DNA from 4 places in the Azospira sp. MPR-LB4 genome. Region 3 is predicted to be linked to each of the others. Evidence: predicted binding sites of a transcription regulator. Region 3 holds the regulator's gene; each other region holds the start of a gene.
The links. Region 3 encodes sigma-54, which starts transcription at its own class of promoters, with help from an activator protein. Its sites were predicted from a motif close to TGGCACGCTTNCTGCTNA; they were not measured.
Positions count from the first base shown of each region.

Region 1 (7,358 bases), 1.0 Mb from region 3:
TCGCAGGCTTCGGCCCGGGCGCCGTCTTCCCGCTCGTCAAGGGCGCGGTAGCTGACTTCCTTGCCTTTGCCGCAGGCGACGCAGGTGGCGCGGACGTGGTGCCAGGCGGTGTGGCAGAGGCCGCAGTGCAGGTAGCGCAGGCCGCCGGATTCGTTGCCGACGTGGATGACGCCGGCCACCGGGGCGCTGCCGCAGACGGGGCAGCTGTGGGCGGTGGCGGGGGCGGCGACGCTGGCGGCGTCCAGGCCGGCGGCGTGGCGGGTCCAGGCCACTTGCAGGGCGGCCATGACGAAGGGGGCGAGGATCATGTCGTCCGCTTCCATGGTGCCGCCGACGATGCGCTCGGCCAGGGCGCTGAGGCTGGCGGCGTCGGCCTGCTGCAGGGCGGCCAGGGTGGGGCGGGCCGGTTCGGGCACCTGGTCCTGGAGCAGGGCCAGCAGGGCCTGCAGGTCGCCCTGCCATTGCTGTTCCGGCGAAGCGCCGGGGGTGAGGCCGGGGGCGGCGTCGATGCGCTGCTGCTGGGCGTCGCTGAGGGTGGCGACGAAGCCGAGCCAGTCGCCCAGGCTGTGGCCTTCGGCCAGCTGGCGCAGGCGGGCAGCCCGGGTCTTGAAGACGCTGGCGGCGGCGGGCAGGCGCACGGGGGAGGGGGACTGGCCGGGCACCAGACCGGCGGCGGCCATGGCAGCGGCGGTGTCGTCGTGGGCGGAGAGGGTCATGTGGGTGGGTCTCTTCAGTGGGCGGTGAGGGCCGGATTGGGCCCGGGCTGGCGGGCCATCGGCGCAGGGTTGCAAGAATCGTGCACGGGATTGTGCCCGGAAGCGGCGTCGGGCGCGAATGGCGGGGCGGCGGAACGGCGCGGCGCCAGGGCCGTGGCGGGGTCCGGCGCCGATGGCGGCGGCCGATTTTCGGCCCTGCTGCGGGGGCGGGGCAGGGCGCTTCTGCTGCGCTGCAGCGGGACATTCTGTCCGGTCGGCGAGGGACAGAATGTCCCGTTTTCGATTGCGGCGAAGCACAAAACCCTTGTGGCGAAGCGGTTTTGGCGGGTGGCACGGAAAGTGCGAAATGTTCCCCGAGCCGTGGGCGGCGATGGTCCGGCGGAAGGTCAGGCGACTTCTGCACGGGCGGCCCGGAGCACGGCAATTCCGCTTTCAAGGGAGGATTCATGCAAGTCACACGACGGCAGTTCTTCAAGGTTTCGGCGGCGGGTCTTTCCGCTTCCAGCCTGGTGGCCCTGGGCTTCTCGCCCGCCACCGCCCTGGCCGAGGTACGTCAGTACAAGCTGACCCGGGCCAAGGAAATCCGCAACACCTGTACCTACTGTTCGGTGGGCTGCGGCCTGCTCATGTACAGCCTGGGCGACGGCGCCAAGAACGCCAAGCAGGAGATCATCCACATCGAGGGCGACCCGGATCACCCCGTCAGCCGCGGCTCCCTGTGCCCCAAGGGCGCGGGCCTGCTGGACTTCATCCACAGCCCCAACCGCCTCAAGTACCCGGAAGTGCGGGAAGCGGGTAGCAAGGAATGGAAGCGCATCTCCTGGCACGAGGCCGTGGAGCGCATCGCCAAGCACATGAAGGCCGATCGGGACGCCAACTTCGTCGCCAAGAACGCCGACGGCGTGACGGTGAACCGCTGGCTGTCCACCGCCATGCTGACCGCCTCCGCCTCCTCCAACGAAACCGGCATCCTGACCCAGAAGTTCATGCGCTCCCTGGGCATCGTCGGTACCGACGCCCAGGCCCGGGTCTGCCACGGCCCCACGGTGGCCGCCCTGGCCGCCACCTTCGGCCGCGGCGCCATGACCAACACCTGGGTGGACATCAAGAACGCCGACTTCATCCTGATCATGGGCGGCAACCCGGCCGAGGCCCACCCGGTGGGCTTCAAGTGGGCCATCGAGGCGAAGAAGAAGGGCGCCAAGCTGATCGTGGTGGACCCGCGCTTCAACCGCTCCGCCGCCGTCGCCGACGAATTCGTGCCGATCCGGGCCGGCTCCGACATCGCCTTCCTGGGCGGCATCATCAACTGGCTGGTGAGCAACGACAAGATCCAGTGGGACTACGTCAAGTCCTTCACCAACGCCAGCTTCATCGTCAATGAAGGCTTCACCTTCGACGAGGGCCTCTTCTCCGGCTACGACGAGGCCAAGGGCAAGTACGACCGGGGCTCCTGGAGCTACGAGCTGGACGCCAAGGGCCAGGCCAAGACCGACCCGACCCTGCAGCACCCGCGCTGCGTGTGGAACCTGATGAAGGCCCACTACGCCCGCTACACGCCGGAAGTGGTCTCCGACCTCACCGGCAGCCCCACGGAAGGCTTCCTCTCCGTCTGCAAGCACCTGGGCGAGACCTGCGTGCCGACCAAGGTCGGCACCATCCTCTACGCCCTGGGCTGGACCCAGCACACCGTGGGCGCCCAGAACATCCGCACCATGGCCATGATCCAGCTGCTGCTGGGCAACATCGGCATGCCCGGCGGCGGCGTGAACGCCCTGCGCGGCCACTCCAACATCCAGGGCCTGTCCGACCTGGGTCTGCTGTCCACCAGCCTGCCCGGCTACCTGACCCTGCCCAGCGAGAAGGCCCATCCGACCTTCGCCGACTACCTGGAGAAGACCACGCCCAAGGCCCTGCAGCCGGGCCAGCTGAACTACTGGGGCAACACCCCCAAGTTCTTCGTCAGCCTGATGAAGTGGTTCTGGGGCGACAAGGCCACCAAGGAGAACAACTGGGGCTACGACTGGCTGCCCAAGTGGGACAAGATGTACGACGTGCTGCAGGTGATGGACCTGATGCACCAGGGCAAGATCAACGGCTTCATCGTGCAGGGCTTCAATCCCCTGACCTCCTTCCCGGACGCGAAAAAGACCGCCGCCGACTTCGCCAAGCTGAAGTACATGGTGATCATCGACCCCATCGCCACCGAGACCTCCACCTTCTGGCAGAACCAGGGCGAGCTGAACGACGTGGACCCGGCCAGCATCCAGACCGAGGTGTTCCGCCTGCCTTCCACCTGCTTCGCGGAAGAGGACGGCGCCATCGTCAATTCCTCCCGCTGGCTGCAGTGGCACTGGAAGGGCGCCGACGCCCCGGGCGAGGCCAAGACCGACCAGGAGATCATCGCCGAGCTGTTCATGGCCCTGAAGAAGCTGTACCAGGAGCAGGGCGGTGCCGTGCCCGAGCCCATCCTCAACCTCTCCTGGCCCTACAAGAACCCCTACGATCCGACCCCGGAAGAGCTGGCCAAGGAACTCAACGGCCGCGCCCTGGCGGACATTCCCGATCCGAAGAACCCGGGCCAGTTCCTGGTGAAGAAGGGCGAGCAGATTCCCGGCTTCGCCGTGCTGCAGGACGACGGCTCCACCATGTCCGCCTGCTGGATCTTCGCCGGCTGCTGGACCCAGGCCGGCAACCAGATGGCCCGCCGCGACAACACCGACACGGGCCTGGGCAACACCCCGGGCTGGGCCTGGGCCTGGCCGGCCAACCGCCGCATCATCTACAACCGGGCCTCCTGCGACGCCGCCGGCAAGCCCTGGGACCCGAAGCGCAAGCTGATCGCCTGGAACGGCGAGAAGTGGGCCGGCGCCGACGTGCCCGACTTCAAGGTGGATGCGGCCCCGGATTCGGGCATGAACCCCTTCATCATGAATCCGGAAGGCGTGGGCCGCCTGTTCGCCACCGACAAGCTGGTGGACGGCCCCTTCCCCGAGCACTACGAACCCATGGAAAGCCCCCTCGGCACCAACCCCCTGCATCCCAAGGTGGTGACCAGCCCGGCGGTGCGCATCTTCAAGGCGGACAAGGAGCGCCTCGGCACCCACAAGGAATTCCCCTATGTGGGCACCACCTACCGCCTCACTGAGCACTTCCAGTTCTGGACCAAGAGCGTGCGCCTCAGCGCCATCGCCCAGCCGGAGCAGTTCGTCGAGGTGGGCGAGGCCCTGGCCGCCGAGAAGGGCATCAAGGCCGGGGACTGGGTCAAGGTCAGTTCCAAGCGCGGCTACATCAAGGCCAAGGCCGTGGTGACCAAGCGCATCAAGGCCCTGACGGTGAACAAGCAGACCGTGCATCAGGTCGGCATTCCCCTGCACTGGGGTTGGGAGACGGTGGCCAAGAAGGGCTTCCTCTCCAACACCCTGCCCCCCGCCGTGGGCGACTGCAACACGCAGACGCCGGAATACAAGGCCTTCCTTGTGAACATTGAAAAGGCTTGAGGAGCAAGAACACATGGCTCTGCAATCTCTCGACATCCTGCGCCGCTCGGCCAGCCCGACGGCGGCCCCCCAGGCCCGCAATCCCCTGGAAGTGGCCAAACTCATCGACGTTTCCGTCTGCATCGGCTGCAAGGCCTGCCAGGTGGCCTGTTCCGAATGGAACGAGCTGCGTGACGACGTGGGCAGCTGCGTCGGCGTCTACGACAACCCCACCGACCTCTCGGCCCAGGCCTGGACGGTGATGCGCTTCAACGAGGTGGAGCAGCCCGACGTCAGCGGCGGCAAGCTGGAATGGCTGATCCGCAAGGACGGCTGCATGCATTGCGCCGACCCGGGCTGCCTCAAGGCCTGCCCCTCCCCCGGCGCCATCATTCAGTACAAGAACGGCATCGTCGATTTCCACCAGGAAAACTGCATCGGCTGCGGCTACTGCGTTTCCGGCTGCCCCTTCAACGTGCCCCGCATCAACCCGAAGGACAACAAGGCCTACAAGTGCAACCTGTGTTCCGACCGGGTGGCCGTGGGCCAGGAGCCGGCCTGCGTCAAGACCTGCCCCACCGGCGCCATCCAGTTCGGCTCCAAGGAGGACATGCAGGAAGTGGCGGCAAAGCGCGTCACCGACCTCAAGTCCCGGGGCTACGACAACGCCGGCCTCTACGATCCCCAAGGGGTGGGCGGCACCCACGTGATGTACGTGCTGCACCACGCCGACAAGCCCGAGCTGTACAACAACCTGCCCAAGGACCCGGCCATCAGCACCACGGTCAGCCTGTGGAAGGGGCTGCTCAAGCCCGTCGCCACCCTGGGCATCGCCGCCGCCGGCCTGTTCGGCTTCTTCCACTACATCACCGTGGGCCCCAACCGGGCCGAGGACGAACACGAGGCTGAAGAAGAGGTGACCAAATGAAAGAACAACTGATCCAGCGTTACAACGCCGCCGAGCGCATCAACCACTGGGTGGTGGCGGTGTGCTTCATCCTGCTGGCCATCTCCGGTCTGGCCTTCTTCTACCCGGCCTTCTTCTGGCTCACCGGCGTCTTTGGCACGCCCCAGTTGGCCCGCATCGTGCACCCCTTCGTCGGGGTGGTGATGTTCATCGCCTTCGCCCGCCAGTTCTTCCGCTACTGGCACCACAACCTCGTCACCAGCGAGGACGTGAAGTGGATGAAGTCGGTGAAGGAGGTGATGAAGGGCAACGAGGTGGGCGACATCGGCCGCTACAACGGCGGCCAGAAAGGCATGTTCTGGGTGATGGTTGGCTGCATGGCCCTGCTGCTCATCTCCGGCGTCATCGCCTGGCGTCCCTACTTCGCCCTCTACTTCCCCATTCCCCTGATCCGGGTGGCCCTGCTGGTGCATGCCGCCAGCGCCCTGGTGCTGATCGCCAGCATCATCGTGCACGTCTATGCCGCCCTCTGGGTGCAGGGCACCATCCGCGCCATGGTGGAAGGGGTGGTCACCCACGCCTGGGCGCGCAAGCACCATCCCAAGTGGTTCCGGGAAATGACCGGCAAGGAATCCTGATCCCCTGATTCCCTGACGTTGCGGCCGGGGGCGGCGCTTGCCGCCTCCGGCCCCTGCAGCCCCATCTTTGCAGTACAGGACACACGACCATGGCCAGCGAATCCCTGCATCTTCTCCACGGCACCCAGTTCGACGACGAGCTGGAAGGCCCCGAACACGCCACCGTCTGCCGCACCACGGTGCTGCGCCTGAGCGGCGGCGAGGCCGAGACCTGCGACGACCACGTGGTGGAAGAGGTGCCCGTGGCCCTGGTCTTCAACGGCATCTCCCACGCGGTGATGCTGGCCACGCCGGATAACCTGGAAGACATGGCCCTGGGCTTCGCCCTCACTGAAGGCATCCTGGAGTCGCCGTCCGAGCTGTACGGCGTCGAGGTGGTTTCCGGCTGCCAGGGCCTGGAAGTGCATCTGGAAATTTCCTCCCGCCGCTTCGTCGCCCTGAAGGAGCGTCGCCGCAACCTGGCCGGCCGCACCGGCTGCGGCCTTTGCGGCGTCGAGAGCCTGGACGCCGTGGCCCGGCCCTACAAGCCCCTGCAGCGGGGCCTGCTGCTGCCCGTGGCCGCCGTGGCCCGGGCCCTGGACCAGCTGCCCGACTGGCAGCAGCTGCACCGCATCACCGGCGCCGTCCATGGCGCCGCCTGGGTGGATAACCTGGGCAACATCCGCACCCTGCGCGAAGACGTGGGCCGCCACAACGCCCTCGACAAACTGGTGGGCTGGCTGGCCAAGAGCCGCATCGACCCGGCCGCCGGCTTCGTCCTCACCTCCAGCCGGGCCAGCTACGAGATGGTGCAGAAATGCGCCGCCGCCGGCATCGGCTGCCTGGTCGCCATCTCCGCCCCCACCGGCCTGGCGGTGCGCCTGGCCGAAGAAAGCGGCATCACCCTGGCCGGTTTCGCCCGGGGTTCCCGCCTGGTCATCTACAGCCATCCGGAATACCTGGCCGCCGAAGGCGTGGCTGCGACCCGCCCCCTGGGCCAATCCCAGGGCAGTGCCAGCCAGGAGCCGCTGCCGCCGCGCTCCGGCGGCCGTACCCTGATGTAAGGCCCGCCCGGCAATGATTTCAGAGCAGGCGCCCCCTGGCGCCCCGCTGCACCTGCCCCCTGGCGGCCTGGTGGACCGCTTCGGCCGCCGCATCACCTACCTGCGCCTCTCCATCACCGACCGCTGCGACTTCCGCTGCACCTACTGCATGGCGGAAGAGATGCAGTTTCTGCCCCACAGCGCCGTCCTCAGCCTGGAGGAAGCCCTGCGCCTGGTGCGCATCTTCGTCTCCCTCGGCGTGACCAAGGTGCGCATCACCGGCGGCGAGCCCCTGGTACGGCGCAACGCCCTCTGGCTGCTGCAGGAGATCGGCAGGCTGCAAGGCCTGAAGGAACTGGTGCTCACCACCAACGGCTCCCAGCTTGCCCGCCACGCCGCAGACCTGCGCCGGGCCGGCGTCAGCCGCCTCAACATCAGCCTGGACACCCTGCGCCCCGAGCGCTTCCGCGCCATCACCCGCATCGGCGACCTGACCAAGGTGCTGGACGGGGTGGAAGCGGCCCTGGCCGCCGGCTTCTCCCGCATCCGGCTGAATGCCGTGATGCAGCAGGGCGTGAACGACGACGAACTGGGCG
Region 1 covers NZ_CM179521.1:1,183,534-1,190,891, reverse strand. Annotated here, with positions in the region: gene fdhE (formate dehydrogenase accessory protein FdhE) at 1-716, opposite strand, end outside; gene fdnG (formate dehydrogenase-N subunit alpha) at 1,163-4,216, shown strand; gene fdxH (formate dehydrogenase subunit beta) at 4,230-5,123, shown strand; gene AC3QLZ_RS05390 (formate dehydrogenase subunit gamma) at 5,120-5,740, shown strand; gene fdhD (formate dehydrogenase accessory sulfurtransferase FdhD) at 5,830-6,783, shown strand; gene moaA (GTP 3',8-cyclase MoaA) at 6,797-7,358, shown strand, end outside.
Region 1: fdnG (formate dehydrogenase-N subunit alpha) is a predicted target of sigma-54. The motif match lies at 1,045-1,062, and genes of this name have one in related genera.

Region 2 (7,358 bases), 1.1 Mb from region 3:
GGGTCAATGTTCGGCTCCCCACCGGCACCGACAGAGAAGGTTTTGTCGGTTACCCGGGAGTCCAAATTAACAGCAACTTGGGCCCCGGCGTATTCGCCACCGGTACTGGAACCGGTCGCCACCGGCGACAATTTCAGCAGATCGGCCGTAACCTGAAGCTCCCGCGGATTCTGCTGCCGGATGGAACCGTCCATGCCGGCCGGATAACCCGTCAAGCGCAGATTCTGGTCATTGACGATATAGCCGTTCTTGTCCAGATGGAACTGACCATTGCGGCTGTAACTGATGGCGCCATTCTGACTGAGACGGAAGAAGCCGTTGCCGTTGATGGCGATGTCCAGGGTATTGTTGGTGGTGGACACGTTGCCTTGGGTAAATTGCTGGACGATGCCCGACAAGTTGGTACCGATACCCACCTGGTTGGCGCCGCCAGCCCCGAGGGTCGACGCATAGACATCGGCAAAATGCGCATCCGCCGACTTGAAGCCGACAGTGCTGGAGTTGGCGACGTTGTTACCGATGACGTCCAGTGCCTTGGAAGAAGTGTTGAGGCCACTCAAGCCTTGTTGGAATGCCATATTGTTCTCCTGCCCTTACAGAATCTGGCGAACGTCGTCGTAGTTGATCAAGGTCCCGGTTCCCACATCCAACTGGAAACCGCTGGTCCCACGGACTACAGCAGAAACTGTGCCAACCTGTAGTGGTTGAGACGTGACCTTGGTATCGCCTTTGGTCGCCTCCACCGTCACCGTGTACACACCATTGGCAGAGACAGTGCCGGCCTCATTCTTTCCATCCCAGGCATACAGGTGGCTACCGGCCTTGGTTGCTCCCATATCCACTTTATTGACCACCACGCCATTGGCATCCTTGATGGTCAGCACCACCTTGTCGGCATCGCTTTCCAACTCGAAACCACCGACAGCCTGGCCGTCAGTGAGGCCAATATTGCCGCCGGGCACCAGGACATTTTTGCCGAGCATTGCCGCCGCCTGCATGGACTGGCCATCGTCGTAGATGTTGAGAACCTTCTCCAGGGTGGAGTTGAGCTTTTCAATGCCGCTGACGGTGTTGATCTGGGCCAGCTGGCTGGTCATTTCCGCGCTCTGCATCGGATTCAACGGATCCTGGTTCTGCAGTTGGGTCACCAGCATGGTCATGAACTGGCTCTGGATGTCGTCAGCCGTCGTGGACTTTTTGCTCGTCGTTTTATCGGTCGCCACGCCATTCAGAGAGGCATACGGGTCCGTAATGGCGGTATTGGAAGAAGTACTGGTTGCCATGTTGCTCTCCTAAATCTGGTTACTGGCCCATGGCCAAGGTACGCATCAACAGGGTTCTGGCCGTATTCATTACGTCGGCATTGCTCTGGTAGGAGCGGGAGGCGGAAATCATATTGACCATCTCCTCCACCACATCCACATTGGGCATGGAGACATAGCCCTCGGCATTGGCGGCCGGATTTTTGGGGTCATAAACCATCCTGGGCGGCGCCGCACTCTCCACCACCTGTTTCACCCTCACTCCCTGGGCCGACTCATTGCCCATGGGCGTGGCTTCGAATACCACCTGTTTGGCGCGATAGGGAGTGCCATCGGCACTGGTAATGCTGTCTGCGTTGGCCATGTTGGAAGCAACTGCATTCAGACGCACAGACTGGGCCGTCAGAGCGCTACCGGCCACATGGAACATGTTGAAAATACTCATGAACTAGACTCCTTACTGTCCGCTCTGGCCTTGAATCGCCGACAACATGGTCTTGAACTGACCACCGATGAACTGCAGACTCGCCTCGTACTGGACAGCGTTCTCGGCAAATTTGGCGCGCTCGATATCCATATCAACGGTATTGCCGTCAGCGCTGGGCTGATTGACCGTGCGATACATCAGGGAAGCGGGGCCTGCACTGCTGGTGCCAGAAATATGCCGGGGCGAGGTGGTACTCATGCCCAGGTCGGACTGCCCCTTGCCGGCCAAGGCATTTTGCAAGGCAGAGTTGAAATCAATGTCCCGCGCCTTGAAATTCGGGGTGTCCGAATTGGCAATATTGGCAGCCAGCACCTGTTGGCGATAGGCACGCAGCCCCAACGCCTGGCGGTTGAAATTTATGGTTTGATCAAGTTTGCTGACCATGGCTGCCATCCGGAAATAATTAGCTGAGCTAGCAATGCACTTTTCGTGCCACACAAAACCACCCCTCTGAGGCAAGAAATTACAGAGGGGGGCGCAACAAGCAGCCATGTTTCGGCAACTTTTGCCGCCTGGAGTACCCCGCCATTCCCTGTCCTAAGGCAAAATAGCGACATGCTGCTCCCTTTCAGAATCTTTGCCCTTATCCCCACCTTAGTGCTGGCGCTGACCCTGCATTTGCAGATCGGCAATGCCCATGCCCAAACGCCTACGCAGAATGGGGACGTAGTCATCAACGCGGTGGACCAATTTCTCCGCACACAGACCAAAGGGCTCCCGGGGCGGGTCCAGTACACCATCACACCTCTCGACAGCCGCACCCAGCTAGCCGCCTGCCCTGCGGTTGAGGCCTTCCTTCCCCCGGGCGCCCGCCTCTGGGGGCGCATTTCAGTAGGGGTGAAGTGCCTCGGCGATGCCGGCTGGAGCATCTATGTGCCGGTCCAGGTCAGCGTCACAGCCAACTACTTGGTGGCCGCCCGCCCCCTCTCACCCGGGCAACCCCTCACTCTCAATGATGTCGTTGCCCAGAGCGGCGACCTGGCCGGATTACCAAGCGGCGTCGTAACAGATGTACAGCAGGCCGTCGGCAAGACCTTGCGTAATGCCATTTCCGCCGGCCAACCTTTGCGGGCCGAGATGCTGATGGCGCCGCTGGTCGTTCAACAGGGTCAAACCGTAAAGATCATGTCCCGTGGCTCTGGCTTTTCCGTAACCAGCGAAGGGCGCGCCATGAACAACGCAGCCGAAGGTCAGATCGCCCAGGCACGCCTGGCCAACGGACAAACGGTGAGCGGCATTGCCCGGCCCGGCGGCATCATTGAGATCGGCCATTAGCCGCAGCCGGACAAGATTCAATGCCATCAGCCACACCAAAAAAACGCTAAAGTTTCTGCAGGTTTGTGCCGTTAAATCCAGCAAGATGAAAGCCTGAAAGGGTTCGCCGTGAAAATTGAATCGTCTCTCGCGCCCGCCGGCACCCCCGGGGTTGATACGCAGAAGCGCACGACCAAGCCACAGACCAAGACCGAAGCCAGTTCCGGGGATGTGCAATTGAGTTTCGCCGGACGGCTGCAGTCCCTGGAAGAGCAGGGCAACGCTCCGGTGGACAATGCCAAGGTAGCCGCTATCAAGCAGGCCATTGCAGAAGGGCGCTTTTCCATCAACGCCGACGCCATTGCGGACCGCCTGATTAATTCGGCACAAGAATTGCTGAGGAAGCAGGACCAATCCTGATCCGGCGCCCGCCCTCCTCCCTATGAATCAAGCGACGATGACCCTCAAATCCCTGTTGGAAGGCGAACTTGCCCAGATGGGGGATTTCATCAAGCTGCTGAAGGAAGAGCAAGGCGCCTTGACTGCCGGGGATACCGAAGCCCTGGAGGCCCTCAGCGCCACCAAGGTTGCTTTGGTGCAAACCTTGAATCGTAGCGGGGAAGCCCGTAACGTCGTGCTCAGAAGTGCGGGTCTGGAAAACGACCGCCCGGGCGTAGAGGCCTGGATTCGGGGCAACCCGAAGGATTTCGCCGTTCAGCAATTGTGGAACAGCCTCAAAGTCGCCGTGGTGGAAGCCAGGGAACTCAACCTGCTGAATGGAAAGCTGATTGCCATGCGCCTGCAGCACAACCAGCAGACCCTGAGCGCTTTGCTGTCCACCTCCGCCACTCCCCAGAGCAATCTCTACGGCCCCGACGGTCAACCGACCCAACTAAGTGGCCGGCGCATCATCGACGCCGCCTGAACCTCCGGTTCCGGGCTCCCCGTTCCCGGAGCCCCCCCCTGCCCTCCCGTTTTACTTTACTACTCCAAGGCCCCTCTATCTGGCAGGAGTCGCGATGCCCGCTGGCGAAGCAGGAGGAACACCGGCCGGCGGCGCCATGGGCGCCTGAGGAGTCGGAGCGACCACGGCAGGTTTTTCCGGCAGCATGGAATCAATCAGGATGCTGACCCGCCGGTTCCGGGCCCGCCCTTCCACCGTCTCATTCATCTCGACCGGCCGGGTTTCGCCGTAACCGATGGCTGTCAGATGGGTAGGAGCGACTCCGGCATCGACAAACAACCGCAGCACCGTGGTGGCCCGCACCGCGGACAACTCCCAGTTAGACGGGAATTGGGCGGTCCGGATGGGGATGTTGTCGGTATGTCCTTCGATGGTGATGGGGAAATCGGTCGGCGCCAGTACCTCACCGACCGCCCGCATGGCCCGGATGGAGGTCTGTTCCAGCTGGGCCTGACCTGGGGCGAAGAGAATGCTGTCGTTGATTTCGATAGTGACGCCACGGGCCGTTTCCAGCACCCTGACCTTGCCCTGCTGCACCAGGGGCGCCAGGACGGCAAAAATGTCCTTGGCCACATTGCGCATCTTGTCCCGTTGCTGCTGTTTGGCCTCGACGACCTTGGGATCCTCCTTCACCACGATCTGCTTGACCACACTGTCCGGCGTCCGCTTGGGCACGACCGTGATGGCGCCCCCATCGACGATGGAGGGGTTCTTGAAGGCAGTGATCAGGGAATCCGATAGCACCCGGTACTTGCCCTCGTTCACCGACGAGATGGCGTACATCACCACGAAGAAGGCAAACAGCAGGGTAATGAAGTCGGCGTAGGAAACGAGCCAGCGCTCCAGATTCTCATGCTCGTCCGCGTGCTTTTTATTGCGGCGTCCCATGGGATCAGCTCACGTAACCCTGGAGGCGGCTCTCGATGATGCGCGGGTTGTCGCCGTTGGCGATGCCGACCAGGCCATCCACCAGCATTTCCCGCAGGGTCACCAGGCGGGCAATATGAGCCTTCAGTTTGGTGGACATGGGAATCAGCACCAGGTTGGCCATGCCGACGCCGTAAATGGTGGCCACGAAGGCGACGGCGATACCGGCCCCCAACTTGGAGGGATCGGACAGGTTCTCCATCACGTGGATCAGACCCATCACCGCGCCGATAATGCCGATGGTGGGAGAGAAACCGCCGGCGGATTCCCAGAACTTGGCACCGGCCTTCAGTTCCTCTTCATAGGTGCCGATTTCCACCTCCAGCACCTCCCGCAGACGTTCCGGCTCCGCACCGTCCACCAGCAGTTGCAACCCTTTCTGGATAAACGGATCGCGCAACTGGGCGATGAATCCCTCCAGGGCCAGCAGGCCCTCGCGCCGGGAGACATGACTCCAGTCGGAAATGCTGTTGATCATCCAGGCGTGATTGACCGCCGGCGGCACCCACACCCACTTGAGCATCTTGAAAGCCCGGACCACGGTGGATACGGGACTCTGCAGCAGGACGGCACCGAAGGTCCCCCCCAGCACGATCATGGCGGCGGTGGGCTGCAGCAGGGAGCCGAGGTGCCCGCCTTCGAGAATCTGCCCCCCGATGATGGCACCAAGCCCCAGGAGCAAACCGATAATGCTTATGCTATCCATGGCGTTTTTTCTTCTTTCCTGAAGTCTCACCCAGAACCTTGGCCCGCAAGCGGGCGATGGCCTGACTATGCAGCTGACAGACGCGGGACTCGGTCACCCCCATGACTTCGCCGATTTCCCGCAGATTGAGGTCCTGCTCATAGTAGAGGGCCATCATCAATTTTTCCCGTTCCGGCAACTCGCCGATGGAAGCCACCAGGGTCTGCCGCAGGCTCTGCTCCTCGAGCAGGCGCAGGGGATCGGCATCGTGATCCGTCAGGTGGCGCTCCAGGAAGCCCTCCTCGCCCTCTTCGGTGAAGTCCTCGAAATAGAGCAGTTGGTGGCCCCGGGCTTCGCCCAGCATTTTCTGGTAATCGGCCAGGGACATGTCCATGGCTTCGGCCAACTCTTTTTCCGTGGGAACACGGCCGTGCTCCTGTTCGAGTTGGGTGATGGCTTGTTCGATGCGGCGCAGGTCCCGGCGCAATCCCCGGGGCAGCCAGTCGTTCTCCCGCAGGCCATCCAGCATGGCCCCCCGGATGCGCTGCGCCGCGTAGGTCTCGAACTGGGCGCCGTGCCCGGTCTCGAACCGGTTCATGGCATCCAGCAGACCGATCATCCCGTTCTGCACCAAATCCTCCACCTGCACACTGGACGGCAGGCGTGCCATCAGGTGGTAAGCGATGCGCTTGACGAGAGGAGCGAAGCGCTGGACGAGCTGTTCCTTGTCGAGCTGACCAGCGGCGTTATACATATGTCGGTTGGGCTATCCGGCGTGGATAGGGCTCGGCGTAATGCGTTGGCTCAAGTGTAGCAGCTGTTGCACGAATTGTTCGAGTCCGCCCCCTTCCCTACCCGACTGGGGCCAGTGCAGCATGTCGGCCGCCAGGCCGCGCAGGCTGCGGGCCGCCGGACTGTCCGGGAACGCCGTGACCACGGGCTGGGCGAGTCGGGACGACTGGCGCAGGGCATCGTCCAGGGGGATGCAGCCGCTGTAGTCCAGGCTGACGTGCAGGCGCTGGCTGGCAACCTGGGCGATGTTGTCGAAAATCGCTTCCGCATCGGCGGCGGCCTTGACCTTGTTCACCAGGATGCGGAAGTCGCGCCGGGCGTAGCCGGTGCTCATTTTCTTGATCAGGGCATAGGCCTCGGTGATGGCGGAGCCGGTGGCAGAGAGCACGATCACCGTTTCCTGGGCCGCCAGGCCAAGAGGCGAGAAACCCAGGGGATGATCCACCGCCGTATCCACCAGGATGACGTCGGCCGGATGCTCCATCTCCGCCAGGCCTTCCACCAGGGCCTGCTTCTGGGCCAGGGAAAAACGGGAAAGCTTCTTCACGGCCCGGGCCGCCGGCAGCAGGCGCACGCCGGCACCAGCGGCGAGCAGCACCTCTTCCAGGGGCTTTTCCCGGTTCACCACATGCACCAGGTCATAACGGGCCGGCACGCCGAACAGGGCGGCCTGGTTATCGGCGCCGGTATTCTCGTCCAGGATCAGGACTTCCTTGCCCTGGCGCGCCAGGGCGGCCGCCAGGTTGGCCACGGCCACGCTTTTGCCGACGCCTTCGCAGCCGGCGGCAAAACTCACCACCCGCAGTTGCTCGCGCCCGAACAGGCGGCGCAAGCCGGCCGCCTGGTCACCCCGGAATTCAGCCACGACGGCCTCCATAGGTGCCGGTCAGGCCCGCATTGGCCATCATCAGGGCCGGCTCGACGCCGGCATAGCGATGGGGAGAGGTTTCCGGCAGGTCCTTGAAGGCCCGGTGCAGCAGATAGGCC
Region 2 covers NZ_CM179521.1:3,297,696-3,305,053, reverse strand. Annotated here, with positions in the region: gene flgE (flagellar hook protein FlgE) at 1-578, opposite strand, end outside; gene AC3QLZ_RS15520 (flagellar hook assembly protein FlgD) at 594-1,283, opposite strand; gene flgC (flagellar basal body rod protein FlgC) at 1,303-1,707, opposite strand; gene flgB (flagellar basal body rod protein FlgB) at 1,720-2,133, opposite strand; gene flgA (flagellar basal body P-ring formation chaperone FlgA) at 2,305-3,024, shown strand; gene flgM (flagellar biosynthesis anti-sigma factor FlgM) at 3,133-3,423, shown strand; gene AC3QLZ_RS15495 (flagella synthesis protein FlgN) at 3,461-3,928, shown strand; gene motD (flagellar motor protein MotD) at 4,004-4,855, opposite strand; gene AC3QLZ_RS15485 (flagellar motor protein) at 4,860-5,600, opposite strand; gene AC3QLZ_RS15480 (RNA polymerase sigma factor FliA) at 5,593-6,333, opposite strand; gene AC3QLZ_RS15475 (MinD/ParA family ATP-binding protein) at 6,346-7,236, opposite strand; gene flhF (flagellar biosynthesis GTPase FlhF) at 7,229-7,358, opposite strand, start outside.
Region 2: flgB (flagellar basal body rod protein FlgB) is a predicted target of sigma-54. The motif match lies at 2,167-2,184, and genes of this name have one in related genera.

Region 3 (7,358 bases):
CGGGCGATGCCCAGGTTGTTCTCGAACAGCAGTCCGGCCTGCTCGAATGCCCGCTTCTTGCTGCTGGCTTCGAGGTCCAGCAGGATGTGGGCGGGAGGGAGGAGTTTGGCGATCAGATCCATGGGGCGGGAACCTTCCCCGAACAGCGGGATGGCGGCGGCAGGGCCGGTTGGAGACTGGGATTCAGGCAGGATACCTGGCGAAAAGTGGCGGGATCATAACGGAAAACGACCCCGCCGCCTATGCCTTTCGTCCCAGTCCCGGAGAGGGAATCAGATCACTCTTCGATGTGATTCTTGATGGTGTCGCGGTGGTGATCCTGGGCCTTCTGCTTGTACTTCTGCACCTGGCGGTCCAGCTTGTCGATCAGGGTGTCCACGGCGGCATACAGGTCGGCATCCTCGGCATCCACGTGGATGTCCTTGCCGGGCACGCGCACGGTGACTTCAGCCTTCTGCTTCAGCTTTTCCACGGTGAGGATGACGTTGACGTCGATGACGCTGTCGAAGTGACGCGTAACCCGCTCCAGCTTGGCAGTGACGTAGTCGCGGATCGCCGGGGTGACTTCCAGGTGATGTCCGGTGATGTGCAGGTTCATGGCTCGCTCCTTTTTTAGATGGACTTGCGTAGGTTGGCCGGCGAAATGTTGAGCGCTTCTCTGTATTTTGCAATGGTTCGACGCGCCACAACAATGCCTTGTTGGCCAAGAATTTCGGATATTTGACTGTCCGAAAGGGGTTTTCTGGGGTCTTCGGCCGCCACCAGCTGCTTGATCAGGGCCCGGATGGCGGTGGCCGAACAGGCGCCCCCCGTATCCGTGGCCACATGGCTGCCGAAGAAATACTTGAGTTCGAAAATGCCCCGGGGGGTGGCCATGTACTTCTGGGTGGTCACCCGGGAGACGGTGGATTCGTGCAGGCCCAGGGTTTCGGCGATTTCCCGCAGCACCAGGGGACGCATGGCCACCTCGCCGTGTTCGAAGAACTGGCGCTGGCGGTCCAGGATGGCCTGGGACACGCGCAGGATGGTGTCGAAACGCTGCTGCACGTTCTTGATCAGCCAGCGGGCCTCCTGCAGCTGGCCGGAGAGGCTGGAGCCGCGCTGCTTGGAGAGGATCTCGGCGTAGAGCCGGTTGATGCGTAGGCGCGGGTAGGCGTCCGGATTGATGCTGGCGGTCCACTGGTTGCGCACCTTCTTCACCACCACGTCCGGGGTGATGTAGCGGGCATCCAGGGGCGCGTACTGGGCGCCGGGCCGGGGGTTGAGGCTCTTCACCAGGTTGGTGACGGCGCGCAGGCGCTCGTCGTCGCAGCCCAGCAGCTTCTTCAGCTTGGTGAAGTCCCGGCCGGCCAGCAGTTCCAGATGATGGCGCACCAGCTTCAAGGCCTGGTCCCGCACCTCGTCGGCCGGCAGGGCTTCCAGCTGCAGGGCCAGGCATTCGCCCGGAGTACGGGCGCCGACACCGGTCGGGTCCAGGTGCTGCAGGTGGCGCAGGGCGATCTGCAGGTCGTCCAGGTCGATTTCCAGCTCTTCCGGCAGGGCTTCCTGCAGCTCCTCCAGGGGCTGGGTCAGGTAGCCGTCCTCGTCCAGCGCCTCGATGAGGAAGCTGACCAGCTGCCGGTCCCGCTCGGAGAGCTGCATCAGGCCCAGCTGCCAGTTGAGGTGGTCGCGCAGGGAGGTGTTGGCGGCCTGCACTTCCTGGAAGTCGGAATCCTCGTCTTCGTCGCGGGAGGCGGAAGGGTAGCTGCCTTCGGCAAACCAGTCCTCGCCTTCGCCCAGGCTGTCCCGGCTGTCGTCCCGGACTTCTTCGGGGCCATGACTGTCGGCGCCTTCACCGGATTCGCCGCTATCGCCTTCCCGCGGGCCTTCGGCAGCGGCCTCGGCCGTACTGCCGGCGTATTCGCCTTCGCTCCCGCTGTAGGAGGGCTCGTAGTTCTCGTCCTCCCGCTCCAGCAGGGGGTTTTCCAGCAGATACTTCTCCAACTCTTGCTCCAGCTCGAGCGTCGACAGTTGCAGCAGCCGGATGGACTGCTGCAGCTGTGGCGTCAGGGCCAGGTGCTGCGAGAGTTTGAGTTGGAGGGTTGGTTTCATGGACCCGGGGCCGAAGGGGCCGGCGGCAATGAGCGGGTTGAGGGAAAGACTCGGAGACTGGGCTCGTCAGAGACGGAAGCTCTCGCCCAGATATACTTTTCGGACGTCTTCATTATAAACGATCTCATCCGGGCGGCCAGACGCCAGCACCCGGCCCTCATTGATGATGTAGGCCCGGTCGCAGATGCCCAGGGTCTCACGCACGTTGTGGTCGGTGATGAGCACGCCGATGCTGCGGTCCTTGAGGAAACGGATGATCTTCTGGATTTCCAGCACGGCGATGGGGTCCACGCCGGCGAAGGGCTCATCCAGCAGGATGAAACGGGGAGAGGTGGCCAGGGCCCGGGCGATTTCCACCCGGCGGCGCTCGCCACCGGACAGGGCGGCGGCATTGGAAGCGCGGATGTGGCCGATGTGCAGCTCTTCCAGCAGTTCCTCCAGGCGCAGGTCGATCTCGTGCTTGGGCAGCTTCTGCAGTTCCAGCACGGCGCGGATGTTCTCCTCCACGTTGAGCTTGCGGAAGACGGAAGCCTCCTGGGGCAGGTAGGAAATGCCCAGATGGGCCCGCTTGTGGATGGGGAAGTGGGTCACTTCCTGATTCTGCAGCTGGATGGAGCCGCCGTCGGAGGGCACCAGGCCGACGATCATGTAGAAACAGGTGGTCTTGCCGGCACCGTTGGGGCCCAGCAGGCCCACCACCTCACCGCTGCCCACCTCGAAGGACACGTCATGCACCACGGTGCGGGACTTGTAGCGCTTTTTCAGGTTGTTGGCGGAAAGCTTGGCGATGAGGTCGGGGTTCTGCTCGGACATGGGCTATCGGATTCTATGAATGCGGGGGCGTAAAGGCATTGTGCCAGAGGTGTCGCCCGGGGGTTCTACCAGTCGCTGCCGGACTCGTCGTCCCAGCCGCCCTGCAGCACCTGGCGGACGGTGGCGGCGGCAAAGCCGCGGCTGAGGAGGAAGCGGGTCTGTTTGGCCCGCTCGGCCAGATCGGCGGGCAGGGCGGCGAATTTCTTCTGCCACACCTGGCGCGCCCGTTCCAGCTCGCTGCCGCCCTGGGCCAGGGCCGCGGCGACGGTTTCCTCGGCCACGCCCTTCTGCCGCAGTTCCTGGGCCAGCCGGGCATCGCCGTAGCGGCGGGCGCGGATGGCGACCCTTTCACTGGCATAGCGGGCATCGGAAAGCTGGCGGCGGGCCGCCAGGTCGTCCAGCAGGGCCTCCAGCTCAGCCTCGGATTCTGCGTGGGGCGCCAGCTTGCGGGCCAGTTCGGCCCGGCTGTACTCCCGCCGCGCCAGCAGCCCCAGGGCCCGCTGGCGCAGGCTCGGGGTCATTCCCCGGCAGCGGCCGCCGGGGCGGGGTTGGCCACGCCCAGGGCTTCCCGGATCTTGCCTTCGATTTCCTGGGCAATGGCCGGGTTGGCCTTGAGGAATTCCCGGGAGTTGTCCTTGCCCTGGCCGATTTTCTCGCCCTTGTAGGAATACCAGGCGCCGGACTTCTCGATCAGCTTGTTGGCCACCCCCAGTTCGATGATCTCGCCCTCGCGGGAGATGCCTTCGCCGTAGAGGATGTCGAACAGGGCTTCGCGGAAGGGCGGGGAGACCTTGTTCTTCACCACCTTGACGCGGGTTTCGTTGCCGATCACCTCGTCACCCTTCTTGATGCCGCCGATACGGCGGATATCCAGGCGCACGGAGGCGTAGAACTTGAGCGCGTTGCCGCCGGTGGTGGTTTCCGGGGAACCGAACATCACCCCGATCTTCATGCGGATCTGGTTGATGAAGATGACCAGGGTATTGGTCTTCTTGATGTTGGCGGTGAGCTTGCGCAGGGCCTGGCTCATCAGGCGGGCGTGCAGGCCCATCATGGAATCGCCCATCTCGCCTTCGATTTCGGCCTTGGGGGTGAGGGCGGCCACGGAGTCCACCACGATCACGTCCACACCGCCGGAACGCACCAGCATGTCGGCGATTTCCAGGGCCTGTTCGCCGTTGTCCGGCTGGGAGATGAGCAGCTCGCCGATGTTCACGCCCAGCTTCTGGGCGTACTGGGGATCGAGGGCGTGTTCCGCGTCGATGAAGGCGGCGGTGCCGCCCAGCTTCTGCATCTCGGCGACGACCTGCAGGGTCAGGGTGGTCTTGCCGGAGGATTCCGGACCGTAGATTTCCACCACCCGGCCCCGGGGCAGGCCGCCCACGCCGAGGGCCACGTCCAGGCCCAGGGAGCCGGTGGACACCACGTCCACGCCCTTGTCCACTTCGGTCTCGCCCATCTTCATGATGGCGCCCTTGCCGAACTGCTTTTCAATCTGCGCCAGTGCGGCGGTTAGTGCTTTGGCCTTGTTGTCGTCCATGACTGAATTCCCCAAAATCAAGCGGCTGATTATGGCACAAACCCTCCGGCCTACGCCAAGTTACCCGGACTACGTGTTATCCCCAGCATCAAAGGCCTTGGAACACCGCGGCAAAGCAGGGAAAATGGCGCAAATTATGCTAAAGCGATTATTGGCGCCCCCGGCCGCCGCTCCCCTCCCCGCTGCCCGCCTGCCCCTGCTCCCGGGGCTGCTGCTGGTGTTTGCCGCCTATCTGGCGGTGGCCCAGCTGACCATGGCCATCGGCACTGCCGGCCACGGCCTCTTCGTGCCCTTCTGGCCCCCCGCCGGCATTGCCCTGGCCGCCCTCGTCCTGGGCGGCGGACGGCTGTGGCCGGCAGTGCTGCTGGCCACCCTGGGCAGCGCCCTCATCAGCGGCTTTGCTCCCCTCACCGGCCTGCTCATGGGCGCCGGCAACGCCCTCGGCGCCTGGGCCGGCTACCGTCTGCTGCGGGGTCCCCTGCAGTTCGATCCGCGCCTGGGCCGCCCCCAGGACGTGCTGCACCTGTGTTTCAGCGCCCCCGTGCTGGGCGGCGCCATCAGCGCCAGCCTGGGCGTCGGTGCCCTGAGCCTGGGCGGCAGCCTGGAGCCGGCCCAGCTGCTGCCCGCCTGGCGCGGCTGGTGGGTGGGCGACCTGGCCGGCACCCAGCTGCTGGCCCCCCTGCTGCTGGCCTGGCTGCAGCCCCGGGAAGGCCTGGACCAGGGCCGCTGGCGCCATCTGGCGGTGGCGGCGGTGGTCGCCGCCGCCCTCAGCAGCCTGTGGTTCTTCTCCGAACGGGCCCCCGAATCCTTCGCCTACGCCGGCCTGCTGCTCCTGCTGACCCTGATCTGGATCGCCTTCAGCTGCGAATTGCGCCTGGTGACCCTGGCCCTGGCCACCACGGCCCTGACGGCCGCCGTCTTCGCTGCCCTGGGCACCGGCCCCTTCGCCAATATCGAGCCCCAGCTGGTGCAGGTGAAGCTGCAGGTGCTGATCGCCTCCCTCACCGCCGTGACCCTGGCCCTGGCCGCCGCCAACCGGCAGCGCCGCAGCGCCGAGGAGGACCGCAACCGGGCGGAGGAGCGCCTGGAACAGGTGCTGGACTCCCTCGACGACGTCATCTGGACCCTGGAGGCGGAGGAACGGCGTTTCTCCTTCGTCAGCGGCGCCACCCAGCGCCTCAGCGGTCATTCCGCCGCCGAGCTGTATGCGAACGCCATGCGCTGGGCCGACGATCTGCATCCGGCGGACCGGGAAACCACCCTGGCCGCTTTCGAACGGCAGTTCGCGGGGGAAGCCGCCGACCAGGAATTCCGCATCATCCGCGACGGCGAGGTACGCTGGCTGCGGGTCCGCAGCCATCCGGTGGTGGTGGCGGAGCGGGTGGTGCGCATCCACGGCATCACCCAGGACGTCACCTCCCTGCACCGGGCCATGGACCGCCTCGCCGCCAGCGAGGAGCGCCTGCGCCGGGCCCTGGGCGCCTCAGAGGTGGGGGTGTGGGACTGGGCGGTGGAGACAGGCAATCTGCAGTTCGTCCTGGCCGTGGCCGACGGCAACGGCTACCGTCTGGCCGAGCGCAGCGTCGGCCTAGCCGAATGGGAGGCCAGCCTGCACCCGGAGGACCGGGCCCGGGCCATGCAGGCCCTGCTGGATTGCCGCGACGGGCGCAGTCTCCGCTTCCGCTGCGAATACCGCACCCACACCCGGCACGGCCACTGGCGCTGGTTCCGCGGCGAAGGCCAGGTGGTGGGCAGCGCCGACGGCCAGGCCCGGCACCTGGCCGGCACCTTCCGCGACATCCACGAGCGCAAGCAGGTGGAGGCGGAACTGGAGAAGCTCTCCATGGCGGTGGAACAGAATCCCTCGGTGGTCTTCATCACCGACGCCCAGGGCCGCTTCGAATACTGCAACCAGGCCTTCTCGGAAGTCACCGGCTACGGCCTGGAGGACATCCTGGAACAGACGCCGCGGCTACTCAAGTCCGGGCTCAACGAGGTCGGCACCTATGCCGACCTGTGGCGCACCATCAACGCCGGCAAGACCTGGCGCGGACGCCTGCTCAACAGGCGGCGGGACGGCAGCATCTACGTCTGCCTGCAGGCCATCGCCCCCATCCGCGACGCCAACGGGCGCATCACCCACTTCGTCAGCATCAGCCAGGACCTCTCCGAACTGCAGGAATCGCCGGACCTGTGGCCGCCCCGGCGGCGCAGCTGAAGGGCGCCGGTCAACGCAAAAGGCCGCCCGCGGGCGGCCTTTTGACTGGCGGGGCGGCAGCGGCTCAGGCGGCGTCGCCCATCTGGGACTGCAGGTAGTTTTCCAGGCCCACCAGTTCGATCAGCTTCAGCTGCTGTTCCAGCCAGTGGGTGTGGTCCTCTTCCGTGTCGTCCAGCATCTTCAGCAGCATGTCCCGGGTCACGTAGTCCTTGTGGGCCTCGCAGCGGGCCATGGCGGCACGCAGTTCCTTGACCACGGAGATTTCTACGGCCAGGTCGCTCTTCAGCATCTCCGGCACGGTCTTGCCGATCTTCATGGACTTGGCCGGGGTCATGCCCGGAGTGCCTTCCAGGAACAGGATGCGCTTGATGAGCCAGTCGGCATGCTCGGTTTCGTCCTGCATCTCGTGCCAGATGCGCTCGTTGAGCTTCTTCAGGCCCCAGTTCTCGTACATGCGGGCGTGGATGAAGTACTGGTCCCGGGCCATCAGTTCGCCGGCCAGGAGTTCGTTCAACAGCTTGATGACTTCAGTGTTGCCTTTCATGGCGCGCTCCGCGGAAAAAGGGGGAATGGGCCGATGGTAATCCAGGCCCGGGGCTTAGGCCAGCACCGGCGCCTGCAGCCGCTGCCGCAGCACGTCCAGGGCATGGGCCACGGTCTGGGCCCGCACCGCCTCCCGGTCGCCGGCGAAATGGC
Region 3 covers NZ_CM179521.1:2,194,512-2,201,869, forward strand. Annotated here, with positions in the region: gene ptsN (PTS IIA-like nitrogen regulatory protein PtsN) at 1-122, opposite strand, end outside; gene hpf (ribosome hibernation-promoting factor, HPF/YfiA family) at 278-598, opposite strand; gene AC3QLZ_RS10400 (RNA polymerase factor sigma-54) at 613-2,091, opposite strand; gene lptB (LPS export ABC transporter ATP-binding protein) at 2,158-2,904, opposite strand; gene recX (recombination regulator RecX) at 2,970-3,425, opposite strand; gene recA (recombinase RecA) at 3,422-4,444, opposite strand; gene AC3QLZ_RS10420 (PAS domain S-box protein) at 4,581-6,662, shown strand; gene bfr (bacterioferritin) at 6,727-7,206, opposite strand; gene AC3QLZ_RS10430 (CinA family protein) at 7,261-7,358, opposite strand, start outside.

Region 4 (7,358 bases), 1.2 Mb from region 3:
CCCCGACCCCCATGCCGGTTTCGTCATGACCCTGTTGCGTCTGCATGCCTTTGCGCCGCGCCAGCCTGGGGAGGGCCCATCCCCGGGAAAAGCGTTGGCCGCCCCGCGGGCGCAGGCTCCCGCGGTTAAGGCGGCTCCTTCCCGAATTTCCGTCCCGGCCCGAACTGCAGAAGCCCCCGTCGTACAGCCGGTAGCCGCTCCTGCGGAGACGATGCCGGCGGCACAGGCTGTCGCCGCTGACAGCGAGGCTCCAGGTGACTGGCAGTCGATTCTTGACAGCTTGCAGTTGTCCGGTATGGCGCGGGCCCTGGCCCAGCATTGCGAGTTACTGAAGCTGGGCGAGGAGGTGGTGCAATTGCGCTTGCCGCCGGCCCATCGCCACCTGATCATGAAGGCGGCCCAGGATCGGCTGCAGCAGGCCTTGGGCGAATACTGTGGCCGCCCGCTGCAGTTGCAGATCGAAGTGGCCGAAGTAAGCACGCTGACGCCGGCGGCGATTCTCCAGCAGGAAAGGGAGGAGCGCCAGGACCGGGCTGTCGCCGCCATCGAGCAGGATCCCTTTGTGCGCGAGGTGATCGACATCTTCGACGCCACGCTGATTGAATCATCCATCAAACCCATCTAGTTGAGGACCACGAAAATGATGAAAGGCGGCATCGCCGGCCTGATGAAGCAGGCCCAGCAAATGCAGGAAAACATGAAGAAGGCCCAGGAAGAGCTGGGTCGCGTCGAGGTGGAAGGCCAGGCCGGTGCCGGCATGGTCAAGGTGCTGATGACCTGTTCCCACGACGTGCGCCGTGTCACGATCGACCCCTCGGTCATGGACGACAAGGAAATGCTGGAAGATCTGATCGCCGCCGCCGTCAATGACGCAGTTCGCCGTGGCGAGGAGCTGAGCAAGGAACGCATGTCCGGCTTCACCGCCGGCCTCAACCTGCCCCCCGGATTCAAGCTGCCCTTCTGATGAGCACCCCATCCAGCCTCGAAGAACTGATCGAGGCCCTCCGTTGTTTGCCGGGGATCGGGCCGAAATCGGCCCAGCGCATGGCCTACCATCTGCTGCAGCGGGACCGCAAGGGTGCCCGCCGCCTGGCAGACGGCATGTCCCATGCGCTGGAGGCCATTCGCCATTGCAGCCGCTGCAACACCTTCACCGAGTCCGAGATCTGCGAGCGCTGCGCCTCCACCAAGCGGGATGCCAGCCTGCTGTGCGTCGTCGAAACGCCGGTGGACATGAACATGATGGAGCAGACCCAGGCCTACAACGGGCTCTACTACGTCATCATGGGGCGCTTGTCGCCGCTGGACGGTGTCGGTCCCCGGGAGCTGCAGCTGGACCGTCTGCTGGCCCGGGCCTGCGATGGCGAGGTCCAGGAGGTCATCCTGGCCACTAATTACACCAACGAAGGCGAAGCGACCGCTCACTACGTCAGCGAACTGCTGCGCAGCAGGGGCATCAAGGTGACCCGGATCGCCCGGGGGGTGCCGGTGGGTGGGGAGCTGGAGTACGTGGATGCCGGCACCCTGGCTCAGGCCATGCGGGAGCGGAAAAACGTGGAAGCCTAGCCCTGGCGGGTCCGATTCTTGACCAGGCTCAGGTTTGGAGCGGCTTTCGACGCATTTGACGACATTGAGTTCCCGGCCCGGTTCCAGTCCGTAGGTGGATTCGAGTATAATCTTCCGGTTTTGTTCGGCCAGGATCATTTTTGCCTCGCCGAAGGCGTTACCGAATTGCTGTTCTGAATTTTAATTTCAACGTTCTAGGGATCTGCGCTATGAGCAAAGAGAACAAAGTGGACTGCGGCAGGCGGCGTCTGATCGTCGCTACCGCGGCCGTGGGCGGGGCCGGGGCGGTGGCGGCACTCGTGCCGTTCGTCGCCAGCATGCTGCCGTCCGAACGCGCCAAGGCAGCCGGCGCTCCGGTGGAAGTGGATATTTCCAAGCTGGAACCGGGTCAGATGATGACCGTGGAATGGCGTGGCAAGCCGGTGTGGATCATCAACCGCACCAAGGACATGCTGGACACCCTGCCCAAGCTGGCCGATGCCGTCGCCGATCCCAAGTCCGAAAAAGAGCAGCAGCCCGCCTACTGCCAGAACGAAACCCGCTCCATCAAGCCCGAAGTGCTGGTCGCCGTGGGTATCTGTACCCACCTGGGCTGTTCTCCTTCCGCCAAGTTCAAGCACGGCGCCGAAGAGGGCATGTCCGGTGACTGGCTGGGCGGCTTCCTGTGCCCCTGCCACGGTTCCACCTTCGACTTTGCCGGCCGCGTTTACAAGGCCAAGCCGGCTCCGACCAACCTGGAAGTTCCGCCGCACATGTATCTGTCCGATACCCGCATCCTGATCGGCGAAGACAAGAAGGGGGCGTAAGGAATGGCTGCCAATACCAATTTCGAAAAGTACAAGTCCGACGGTTCCATCGGCGGCAACGTGCTGGAGTGGGTCGATGCCCGCTTCCCCGCCACTTCCATGTGGAAGGGCCACCTGTCCGAGTACTACGCACCGAAGAACTTCAACTTCTGGTACTTCTTCGGCTCCCTGGCCTTGCTGGTCCTGGTGCTGCAGATCGTCACCGGCATCTTCCTGGTGATGCACTTCAAGCCGGATGCTTCCCTGAACGCCGCCGGCGTGCCCGTGGCCTTCGCCTCCGTCGAGTACATCATGCGCGACGTGCCCTGGGGCTGGCTGATCCGCTACATGCACTCCACCGGTGCTTCCGCCTTCTTCATCGTCGTCTTCCTGCACATGTTCCGCGGCATGCTCTACGGTTCCTACCGCAAGCCCCGCGAGCTGATCTGGCTGTTCGGCGTCGGCATCTTCCTGTGCCTGATGGGCGAAGCCTTCTTCGGCTACCTGCTGCCCTGGGGCCAGATGTCCTTCTGGGGCGCCCAGGTGATCGTGAACCTGTTCTCCGCCATTCCCCTGATCGGACCGGACCTGTCCGTCTGGCTGCGCGGTGACTTCGTGGTGGGCGATGCAACCCTGAACCGCTTCTTCTCCTTCCACGTGATCGCCATGCCCCTGGTGCTGATCGGCCTCGTCGCCGCCCACATCCTGGCCCTGCACGAAGTCGGCTCCAACAACCCCGACGGCGTCGAGATCAAGAAGCTGAAGGACGAGAACGGCCATCCCCTGGACGGCATTCCCTTCCATCCCTACTACACCGTCAAGGACATCGTCGGCGTCGTGGTCTTCCTGATGGTCTTCTCCTGCGTGGTGTTCTTCGCACCCGAAGGCGGCGGCTACTTCCTGGAATACAACAACTTCATTCCGGCCGATCCCCTGAAGACCCCGCCCCACATCGCTCCGGTGTGGTACTTCACCCCCTTCTACTCCATCCTGCGCGCCATGGTGTGGCCGATCCTGGGCCTGGATGCCAAGTTCTGGGGTGTGGTGGCCATGGGCGCTTCCGTGGTGATCTTCGCCTTCCTGCCCTGGCTGGATCGCAGCCCGGTCAAGTCCATCCGCTACCGCGGTCCGATCTACAAGACCTTCCTGACCCTGTTCGTGATCTGCTTCGTGATCCTGGGCTACCTCGGTACCCAGCCGCCCTCCTACTGGGGCGAGAAGGTCTCCCAGGTTTGCTCCCTGATCTACTTCGGCTTCTTCCTGCTGATGCCGTGGTATTCCAAGGTGGACAAGTACACGCCGGAACCCGAGCGTGTGACCATGAAATAAGGACGAGAGCGACATGAAAAAACTGCTTACTGCATTGCTCTTCGCGCCCCTGATGGCGCTGGCCAGCGGCGCCGCCGTGCATCTGGACAAGGCTCCGGACGTTTCCGGCGACAACGCGGCCCTGCAAAACGGCGCCAAGCTGTTCGTGAACTACTGCCTGAACTGCCACGGCGCCTCCTTCATGCGCTACAACCGGCTGACCGGCATCGGTCTGACCGAGCAGCAGATCAAGGACAGCCTGCTGTTCACCGCCGACAAGGTGGGCGAGCCCATGCGCGTCGCCATCCGTCCGGACGAAGCCAAGCAATGGTTCGGCGCCACCCCGCCCGACCTGACCCTGATCGCCCGTGCCCGCGCTTCCGAAGCCGGTCCCGGCGCCGACTGGCTCTACACCTACCTGCGTTCCTTCTACCGTGACGACAAGCGTCCCACCGGCTGGAACAACGTGGTGTTCGAGAACGTCGGCATGCCGCACATCCTGTGGGAACTGCAGGGTCAGCAAGTGCTGAACCACGAGACCCACAAGCTGGAACTGGCCGTACCCGGCAAGCTGTCCGCCGCCGAGTACGACAAGCAAATCGCTGACCTGGTCGGTTTCCTGGTGTACATCGGTGAACCCGTTTCCGGTCTGCGCAAGCAGCTGGGCATTGCCGTCCTGCTGTTCCTCGGCGTGCTCTTCGTCGTTGCTTACGCTCTCAAGCGCGAGTACTGGAAAGACGTGCACTAACCCGCCTGACATTCAGGCTACGGCATCGCCGATCGGGGCTTTTCCCGGCGGCGGTGCCGATTCCTTTTTGAGGTAACGAGTCATGATGAACCTCTACTCCGGCACCACCGATCCCTTCAGCCACCGCTGCCGCATCGTCCTGTTCGAAAAGGGCATGGACTTCCAGGTGATCGATGTGGACCTCTTCAACAAGCCCGAAGACATCGCCGTCATCAACCCGTACAACCGGGTGCCGGTGCTGGTCGAGCGCGAGTTGATCCTGTACGAACCCAACATCATCAACGAATACATCGATGAGCGTTTCCCCCATCCCCAGCTCATGCCGGCCGACCCCATCATGCGGGCCCGGGCGCGCCAGCTGCTGTCCACCATGGAACGGGAAATCTTTGCCTACATCGAGCCCCTGGAAAAGAACGCCAAGACCGCCGACAAGGCGCGGACCGAAATCCGCAACCGCCTGACCGAGCTGGCTCCCATGTTCGCCAAGCAGAAGTTCATGCTGGGCGACGAGTTCTCCATGCTCGACGTGGCCATCGCCCCCCTGCTGTGGCGCCTGGACCACTACGGCATCGACCTGCCGAAGACTGCCGCGCCGCTGATGAAGTACGCCGAGCGCATCTTCAGCCGCCAGGGCTTCATCGATGCCCTGACGCCTTCCGAAAAGGTGATGCGCAAGTAACGAACTGACGGGGGCGCCGCCACGGTGTCCCCGTCTTTTCTCCAGGCCGGCGCCTGCGGTGCCGGTGCGTCGGCCGGACCGGTCGGCGCCATTCAGCGGAAGACTGTCATGCAACTGCCCTCCACCAAGCCCTACCTGATCCGCGCCATTTACGAATGGTGCGTGGACAACGGCTTTACCCCCTACATCGCAGTGGCCGTGGATGACCGGACCCTGGTGCCCCGCGAGTACGTGCGGGACGGCCAGATCGTCCTCAACATCAGCGGCGACGCCACTTCCCACCTCAACATGAGCAACGAGCTGATCAGCTTTGCCGCCCGTTTCGGCGGTGTGGCCCGGGATCTGTCGGTGCCGGTGGGCAATGTGGTGGCCATCTACGCCCGTGAAAACGGGGCCGGCATGGCCTTCGAGGTGGATGAAGAAGGTGAAGGCGAGGGCGAAGTGGTGGCGGATGCCGGCGACGAGACCCCGCCGGAGCCGCCGGCCGCACCGCCCAGCGGCCGTCCCCACCTGCAGCGGGTGAAGTGAGCGGGGGTTTTCCTTCTTAGGTACTCCCCGCCGCTCCACCGGAAACCGCCTCGCGCCCCAAGCCGAGGCGGTTTTTCTTTGGCGCACCAAGCTGGCGCGGGATGCGCCAAGCTGGGGCCGAAATCCAGCCGTTCTCCTGGCGGATTCGCTGTCGTTTATTGGTAACCCATTGATTATTAATGGTGGCATGGCTGTTGCTGTGTTGGGGCAGGAGCCCAGACCATGCCAAATGAAAGCCACTTTCCCCCCAGTGTCACCCCTTCCACCTGCTGCTACTGCGGCACCGGCTGCGGCGTCCTCATCGACAGCCGCGACGGCCGCATCACCGACGTGCGCGGCGACCCGGAGCACCCGGCCAACCAGGGGCGCCTCTGCGCCAAGGGGGCGACCCTGCACCTCACCGCCGCCCCCGGCACCCGTCAGGCCAACCGGGCCCTCTATCCGGAAGTGCGCACCCGCCGCGACCAGCCGCGCCAGCGGGTGAGCTGGGAGCAGGCCATGGCCGTGGCGGCCCGCCGTTTCGCCGCCGTCATCGCCGAGCACGGACCGGAGGCGGTGGCCTTCTACGTCTCCGGCCAGCTGCTGACCGAGGACTACTACGTCTTCAACAAGCTGGTGAAGGGCTTCATCGGCAGCAACAACATCGACACCAACTCCCGCCTCTGCATGTCCTCCGCCGCCTCCGGCTACAAGCTGACCCTGGGCGTGGACGCGCCGCCCAACTGCTACGAGGACATCGGCCTGGCCCAGTGCCTGTTCATCACCGGCGCCAATCCGGCCGCCGCCCATCCCATCGTCTTCCGCCGCATCGAGGATGCCCGGGAGGCCAATCCCGAACTCAAGATCATCGTCGCCGACCCCCGCCGCAGCGAGACGGCCGCCATCGCCGACCTGCACCTGGCCCTGAAGCCCGGCACCGACATCGCCCTCTACAACGCCATGCTGCACGTGCTGCTGGCCGAGAACCTGGTGGACCGGGACTACATCGCCGCCCACACCGAAGGCTTTGCCGCCCTGGAAACGATTGCGGCGGACTACAGCCCCGCCGTGGCGGCCCAGATCTGCGGCATCCCGGCCGAGGACATCGTCCAGGCGGCGCGCTGGTTCGGCCTCTCCAAGGCCAGCCTGTCCCTCTGGTGCCAGGGCCTCAACCAGTCCCGCCACGGCAGCCACAACAACGCCGCCCTGATCCACCTGCACCTGGCTACCGGCCACATCGGCCGGCCCGGCGCCGGCCCCTTCTCCCTCACCGGCCAGCCCAACGCCATGGGCGGCCGGGAAGTGGGGGGCATGGCCAATCTGCTCTCCGCCCACCGGGATCTGGGCAACGCCGAACACCGGGCCGAAGTGGCCCGCTTCTGGGGGGTGCCCGAAGTGCCGGCCAAGCCCGGCCTTACCGCCGTGCAGCTGTTCGAGGCCGTGGGCCGGGGCGAGGTCAAGGCCCTGTGGATCGCCTGCACCAACCCGGCCCATTCCCTGCCGGACCAGGCCCGGGTGCGGGCCGCCCTGGAGACGGCGGAATTCGTGGTGCTGCAGGAAGCCTACGGCGACACCGACACCGCCGCCTACGCCGACCTGCTGCTGCCCGCCGCCAGCTGGGGCGAGAAGGAAGGTACGGTGACCAATTCGGAGCGCCGCATCTCCCGGGTGCGGGCCGCCGTGGCGCCGGCCGGCGAGGCCCGGGCCGACTGGGCCATCGCCGTCGATTTCGCCCACCGTCTGGGGGATGAACTGGGCCGGGGCG
Region 4 covers NZ_CM179521.1:3,406,573-3,413,930, forward strand. Annotated here, with positions in the region: gene dnaX (DNA polymerase III subunit gamma/tau) at 1-625, shown strand, start outside; gene AC3QLZ_RS15925 (YbaB/EbfC family nucleoid-associated protein) at 641-964, shown strand; gene recR (recombination mediator RecR) at 964-1,566, shown strand; gene petA (ubiquinol-cytochrome c reductase iron-sulfur subunit) at 1,776-2,372, shown strand; gene AC3QLZ_RS15940 (cytochrome b) at 2,376-3,680, shown strand; gene AC3QLZ_RS15945 (cytochrome c1) at 3,694-4,407, shown strand; gene AC3QLZ_RS15950 (glutathione S-transferase N-terminal domain-containing protein) at 4,490-5,086, shown strand; gene AC3QLZ_RS15955 (ClpXP protease specificity-enhancing factor) at 5,195-5,614, shown strand; gene AC3QLZ_RS15960 (nitrate reductase) at 5,837-7,358, shown strand, end outside.
Region 4: AC3QLZ_RS15960 (nitrate reductase) is a predicted target of sigma-54. The motif match lies at 5,798-5,815, and genes of this name have one in related genera.